3 regions of the Serratia sp. CoH_134_PS_4 genome follow, and region 3 is predicted to be linked to each of the others. Evidence: predicted binding sites of a transcription regulator. Region 3 holds the regulator's gene; each other region holds the start of a gene.
What was found. Region 3 encodes CRP, which controls carbon source genes, mostly activating them, when cyclic AMP is high. Its sites were predicted from a motif close to ATGTGANNNNNNTCACAT; they were not measured.
Positions count from the first base shown of each region.

Region 1: the regulator CRP is predicted to act here: its motif matches at 1,340-1,357, upstream of AC2FCQ_RS03155 (YjcB family protein).
Region 2: the regulator CRP is predicted to act here: its motif matches at 1,242-1,259, upstream of aaeR (HTH-type transcriptional activator AaeR).

Region 1 is NZ_JBXWKI010000001.1:691,766-694,036, reverse strand. Features, by position in the region: gene AC2FCQ_RS03165 (oligopeptide/dipeptide ABC transporter ATP-binding protein) at 1-25, shown strand, start outside; gene AC2FCQ_RS03160 (ATP-dependent Clp protease proteolytic subunit) at 112-798, opposite strand; gene AC2FCQ_RS03155 (YjcB family protein) at 986-1,267, opposite strand; gene mrdA (penicillin-binding protein 2) at 1,562-2,271, shown strand, end outside.
Region 2 is NZ_JBXWKI010000005.1:239,830-242,100, reverse strand. Features, by position in the region: gene AC2FCQ_RS10910 (hypothetical protein) at 1-350, shown strand, start outside; gene aaeR (HTH-type transcriptional activator AaeR) at 313-1,224, opposite strand; gene aaeX (p-hydroxybenzoic acid efflux pump operon protein AaeX) at 1,658-1,861, shown strand; gene aaeA (p-hydroxybenzoic acid efflux pump subunit AaeA) at 1,869-2,271, shown strand, end outside.
Region 3 is NZ_JBXWKI010000009.1:46,869-49,139, reverse strand. Features, by position in the region: gene AC2FCQ_RS15340 (YccS/YhfK family putative transporter) at 1-825, opposite strand, end outside; gene crp (cAMP-activated global transcriptional regulator CRP) at 880-1,512, opposite strand; gene AC2FCQ_RS15330 (OsmC family protein) at 1,892-2,271, shown strand, end outside.

The DNA.
Region 1 (2,271 bases), on a different contig from region 3:
GGTGCGTTGCCACAAGGTGGCATGATGCAGAACATTCACAGCGTTCCCTTTTTAAATTCAGGGGCGCTGTGAATATAGGGGTGTTGAACAGTGGCTCAGGGTGAAACGCAATCAGTTATTGGTTTCTTCATTCAAGATGTAATAAGACACTGGAACAGTTTCCATCTTATTGGCTTTGTCGGTCGTCATCTTCCTTGCCAATGCAGTATCGAGATTAATAAGTTGGCGGCCATCTTCATTGAACAGCATTTTACTTATTTCTTCATCATTATACGTGGTGCATTGTTTATATACGTTACGGAACAACGCATTGTAACCGTCAGAGAACTGCTTGATTTGCGCTATTTCGTTAGGCTTCAGATAGTCTTGCTTGATGTTTGACGCAGCCGCAGGATGCAGCATAAAGCTGGCGGCGGGCATGGAGAGTCTTTCTTTACCGGCACAATAGAACAGGGTTGCCGCTGAACCGACAAACGCCGAGTTAACCGTGGTAATGGGGACCGGCGAGCTCTTGACCGCTTCATAAGCCATGTAACCGCTGGCCATATCACCGCCGCCGCTATTGATATACAAATACAGGTGTTTTAACGCGGGGTAGCTGGCGTTAATTTCATCGATGGAGGCAATGAGTTCGGTGACACTTTTTTCCGTGACATCGCCGACATACAGGATTTTGGCGGATTCAACGTTATTGTTTTTTACATTGCTCTTTTTGACGACGGATACGGTCGCAAAAGAGGCCGTCGAAAATACCGTGGCGCAGAAAAGTGTTATTATTTTAAAGGTGTTTCTATGCATTTGAATATTCCTTATTCAATAAAGTGGTGCACTATTGTAAAACGAGTCGATGAACCGTTTTGGAATGAATCAGGTTGGTTTAGCGTTTATTTACCCCTACGAACAACGCGGAAAGAATATAACATCGAGGCCGGAGCCGATATTCACGGCAGGTAAAGCGCGTCGCACTCTACCTGCCGAGGCGATTTCAGGGCATGGGCCAGTCGACAGGCGTGTTGCTCACCACGTCGACATACATATCCCACGCGTTTGACCAAAATTGCACAAATCCTTCCTGGCTGACGCTGATGCCCATCAGGCCCATAACGAACCAACAGGTGGTGAATAGCCCCAGGCTGCTGAACATAAATGCCATACCGTTACGGCTGGTCTTACGGCACACGACATTTAGCTGGCTGGCCAAAAACATCATAACAGCGCTCAGTAACTCCCAGCGCATCATAATAAAACCTGTGGCTATGGTACTCATCGAACATGATCCTTGGTGGAAAAGCCGCACCCGGCGGTGCGTCGGGAAATCAGTGCGGGCAAGGGTAAATTAGTGTGATCTTCGTCACATTGTAGCATCGCTGCAAATCACTGCTCAATCCCTGAACGGGGGAAAATCGGCATTTGGTAACATTCAAACATGCTGAAACATTTATGCCATTTCATTAGCAACCTTTTCATGGGGACCGTTAGCCAATAACGCTATGCTTGCCGACTTTTCACTGCCCTGATTTATCTTGGGAAAATGTGACGTCAGACAGGTAACTTGCCACGTATGGCACTATTAAAAGATAAAATCCGTGACCATTCCGCTGAGGAAATGCTGTTTATCCGCCGTGCTGGCGTGGCGATGGTGTTGGTTGTCGCCTGTTTTGGCATTTTGATTGTTAACCTGTACCGTCTGCAGGTTAAGCAGCATGCCTTTTACCAAACGCGGTCCAACCAAAACGACATTAAAATGGTGCCAATTGCACCCAGCCGAGGGCTGATATTCGACCGCAATGGCATTCCTTTGGTGCGCAACATTACGCTGTACCAGATCCAGATTACCCCCAGCAAAATCGACAATATGGCTGCGCTTTTGCAGGCGTTGACGCCGATTGTCGATCTGACCCCCGAAGATATCACTGCTTTTCGCGATGAAATGCATCACAACGGCCGCTATAAACCGGTGACACTGAAAACGGGTCTGACAGAAACCGAGGTGGCACGTTTTGCGGTAAATCAGTATCGCTTTGACGGCGTGACCATTGATACCTATCAGCAGCGGGAATATCCCTACGGGGCCGAATTAGCCCATGTCGTGGGTTACGTCTCGAAAATCAATGACGGTGATTTAAAGCGGCTGGATAAAGCCGGTCTGAGCGAGAACTATGCCGCCGACCACAATATCGGTAAGCAGGGCATCGAGGCTTACTACGAGTCCGAATTGCATGGCACGACCGGTTATCAAGAAGTGGAGGTGGACAACCATGGTCGCGTGAT
Region 2 (2,271 bases), on a different contig from region 3:
TGCTGTTGGTTGCCATGGCGTTATGGACGCTGTTGGCGTGGGGGGCTTCCGGTATCTTGGGCTGGCTGCCTGCACTGACGGGGCTGGCGCAGAGCGGGGCGGCCCAGTTAACGCCACCGTTTACCGGTTTGCTCAGCCTGGTACCGCAGACGCTGTTGGATACCGGGTTGCCCTTGTTGCAGCAGCTGGCGAGCGGGTTGGCAGGTTCTTTCCCGCGCCTGCTCACCTGGGCGGGATATGCCGTCTGGTTAATCTGGGGTCTGGGCATGCTGGTATTACTGGTACTGGGTACCTGGGCTCGTCGTGTTCTGCTCAACGATAGCCCTGATAGACCTCACCCACGCGCTTAAAGTAGTCGGTCAGGTAGTTGATGCACACCTGTACTTTGAGCGGCAGCTTATCTTTCTCGGTGTACACGGCGTACACCGGGCGAGGATCCGAATGATAACTTTTGAAAAGGATCTCGATCTCGCCGCGTTTGATCTCTTCGATCACCCACATCAGCGGTGCATAGGCAATGCCTGCCCCGGCTTTTAACCAGCGGATCATGGTCTGTGAATCATTGGTGACGAAACGCCCCTGCGGTGCAATACGTGTACTGATGCCTTCCGGTGCGATCAGTTCGAATTCACTATCCGGCCGCACGCTGTATTCCAACCAGGAAAAATTGACCATATCGCTCGGTTTTTGTGGTGTACCGTACTGGCTGAGATAGCTTTTGGCGGCACACACCACCATTGGCATTGAACCCAGTCGTTTGGAAAACAAGCTAGAGTCCTGCAGCGCACCCGTGCGAATCACCACGTCCAATCCATCAGCGATCAAATCCGGTGCCGGAATGCCGGTCACCAGGTTCACGGTCAGACCGGGATACTCTTTCAGCATATCGGCGGTCATGGTAGCCAACACGTTTTGCGCCATGGTGGATGAGCTGCCAATTCGTAGCGTGCCGGTCGGCGTATTGTTAAAGGCGTACAGCTGTTCGTGCACTTCGCTGACTTCCAGCAACATGCGACGACACCCCTGATAGTAAATTTTTCCGGCTTCCGTCAGGCCAATACTGCGCGTGCTGCGATTAAGCAGCTTAACCTGTAGCTCATTTTCCAGTTTGGAGACGGTCTGGCTGATAGATGAAACGCTCATATCAAGCTGACGTGCAGCCGCCGTAAACGACCCGCATTCAACCACTTTGGCGAATACTGACATCCGTTTTAGTCTTTCCATTATTCACTCTGGCTTAAAAGTGATTTAGATCACAGATTGTTGATGAGTTGATAGTAAGCAAGCTAATATAACGTAGTCGGGTGGAAAGACCTTACCAACGCGTGAGTGTGATCGGCAGCGTCATTGGGGCCGAACCCTCAGGTATCCTCGCAATTCCTATCGCGGATGTACGTTCCAGAGTTTACTCTTTTTTCAGGTTCCTGACCTGTCTGGGCCGGAATTTGTGGTGCGCGCACGCTAAAATGTAAAGAGAATGTGAATGGGAATATACCCTATAGCTTTCAAGTTGCAGCCAGGTGCCCAACTTGCTCATCCTCAGGCACTTACTTTAGTAAGTCACTGGGGTGATAGCGTGCAGGTAACAACGCTGCAACTTGAAAGATGACGGGTATAAAGGTTAATGCCCGGTGCAGTGAGTAATAAGGAAAAATTGATGAGTTTGCTTCCGGTTATGGTCATTTTCGGACTGTCGTTTCCCCCGGTCTTTTTTGAGTTGCTGGTTTCGCTAGCGCTGTTTTTTTTGCTGCGCCGGTTGCTGCAGCCCACCGGGATTTACGATTTTGTCTGGCATCCAGCGTTGTTTAATACCGCGCTGTATTGCTGTTTGTTCTATCTGATTTCATGTCTTTTCGTTTGAGGTCGCTGTGAAAAATTTTTCAATAAAAATAGCCCGAATCGCGATCACACTGATCCTGGTCCTGCTGGGGATAATCGCCATCTTCAAAGCGTGGGTGTTCTACACCGAGTCTCCCTGGACGCGAGACGCCAAGTTTACTGCTGACGTGGTCGCGATAGCCCCAGATGTCAGCGGTCTGCTCACCGACGTGCCTTTGGTAGATAACCAACTGGTGAAGAAAGGGCAGGTGCTGTTGGTGATCGATCAGCCGCGTTATCAGCAGGCATTGGCGCAAGCCAGCGCCGATGTTGCCTATTACCAGACGTTGGCAGCGGAAAAAAGACGTGAGGCTGGCCGCCGCGTACGTTTAGGTGTGCAGGCGATGTCGCAAGAAGAGATAGACCAGGCGAATAACGTACTGCAGACGGTCG
Region 3 (2,271 bases):
CCGGCCGGCAATCACCTGTGCATTGCGGCGGATGATGGCTTCGGCCTGGCTTTGCTCCACCAGTTTTTGCACTTCTTCCGGCAGATGTAGACTGACGGTAATGTGTTCCTGCAGATCCAGTGCGACCTGAAAAGTACGCTGTAGGCGCTTTTGTTCGAGGTTACTGGCGTGCGGTAGAAAGTTAAGCTGCTGATACAGCAGGGTGATCAGATCCATCACTTTTTGCTGGCGTATCAACAGTGGCGGTAATGCGGTCTGTGGATCGGTATGCTGGGTCAGCAGCGAATATTTGGCCTCAAAGTAGTCCGCCAGTTCCAAATAGAGCTGATTGAGCGATTCGCGCATCGGTTGTTCTTTCCACAGCGTGAACCAAAACCAGGTAAACAGCCCGTACCAGGCGGTACCCACGACGTATAGCAGCGGTGCGTGCCAAAGCGGAACTGTACCGGCCATACTGAGGGAGAAAATGGCGGCAACCAGCGAGGCGGGCAACAGGCGGGCATGTAACGGACTTATTTCACCGCTGACGCCGAGAAGCAGTGCCAGGCCAAGCATCAACACCGGCAACGGCAAGTGCCAAAGCAATGCTTGCTGTAATAGCAGGCTGCTGAGTGCAAATAGAGAGCCACCGACGATCAGACGTTTGAAGAAGCGTTTGTGAGGGGTGTCTAGCCCGGCAATATTGCAGCAGGCAGGAACCAGGGAAAATAATAGGCCGTATTGCAGTTGGCCGCTCAACAGGCCGAGTAACACTGGCAGGCACAGCACCAGCGTTTGCCGCAGTGCATAGTTGACTTCCGGGTGGTAAATCAGTCTGCGCCACATGATGACTTGGGGCATAAAAAAACGGCGCGAATCATCGCGCCGTTTTTTCAGTGATTAACGCGTGCCGTAAACGACAATGGTTTTGCCGTGGGCGGAGATCAGGTTTTGATCTTCAAGCATTTTCAGAATACGGCCAACGGTTTCACGTGAACAACCGACGATTTGGCCAATTTCCTGACGAGTAATTTTAATCTGCATACCATCAGGATGGGTCATGGCATCAGGTTGTTTCGCCAGGTTCAGCAGTGTTTGCGCGATACGGCCTGTAACGTCCAGGAAGGCGAGGTTACCCACTTTCTCAGATGTTATCTGCAGACGGTTTGCCATCTGGGCTGACAGGCGCATCAGGATGTCCGGGTTGACCTGAATTAACTGGCGGAATTTCTTGTAGGAAATTTCAGCCACTTCGCAGGCGGTCTTCGCCCTAACCCAGGCGCTACGCTCCTGACCTTCTTCAAATAATCCAAGCTCGCCGATGAAATCCCCCTGGTTAAGGTAGGATAAAATCATCTCTTTACCTTCTTCATCCTTAATCAGCACCGCGACGGAGCCTTTGACGATGTAGTAAAGCGTTTCGGCTTTTTCACCTTGGTGAATCAGCGTACTTTTGGATGGATATTTGTGGATATGGCAATGAGACAGGAACCATTCGAGAGTAGGGTCTGTTTGCGGTTTGCCGAGAACCATTCGCTGTTATCCTCTGTTGTTATCGCTGCCTTGTGTCACAGGGGTCAGAGTTCCCTGTAAAACCTGTTGTCGCCGTTGTTTTAATGGTGGCTATCAGCAGATTTTGAGGCGTGTCATAAATATACGCTGTCGCTCTAGCATATTAACTTGCCGGGAGAGCTGCAAGCTACATTCTGTTAACATACCGGTAAAGGAGCCTTTCCCTGGGAGTTTCCCTGAAATCAGTGTCCCGGAAAGATTTATTGCGGCTCTGTTTGTAGCACAGAGTGAGGCGGGTGTCTTGTGTTGTCTCGCTTCAGCATGATTAGCATCAGGTTCCGTTGCCAGTTTCTATGCGAAAGCGTACCCTGATTTTAAGAAATTAACCGGAGTGACCAGTATGCAGGCAAGAGTTAAGTGGGTGGAAGGGTTAACGTTTCTGGGTGAATCCGCGTCTGGCCATCAGGTGTTGATGGACGGCAATGCGGGCGACAAAGCGCCCAGCCCGATGGAAATGGTGCTGATGTCGGTAGGGGGCTGTAGTGCTATCGATGTGGTGTCGATCCTGCAAAAAGGGCGTAATGATGTGCGTGATTGCGAGGTCAAGCTGACTTCTGAACGACGTGAAGAAGCACCGCGGCTGTTCACCCATATCAACCTGCACTTTATCGTGAGCGGTAAAGATCTGAGCGACAAAATCGTTGAGCGGGCGGTGAATCTCTCGGCGGAGAAATACTGCTCGGTGTCATTGATGCTGAGTAAGGCCGCCAGCGTGACTCA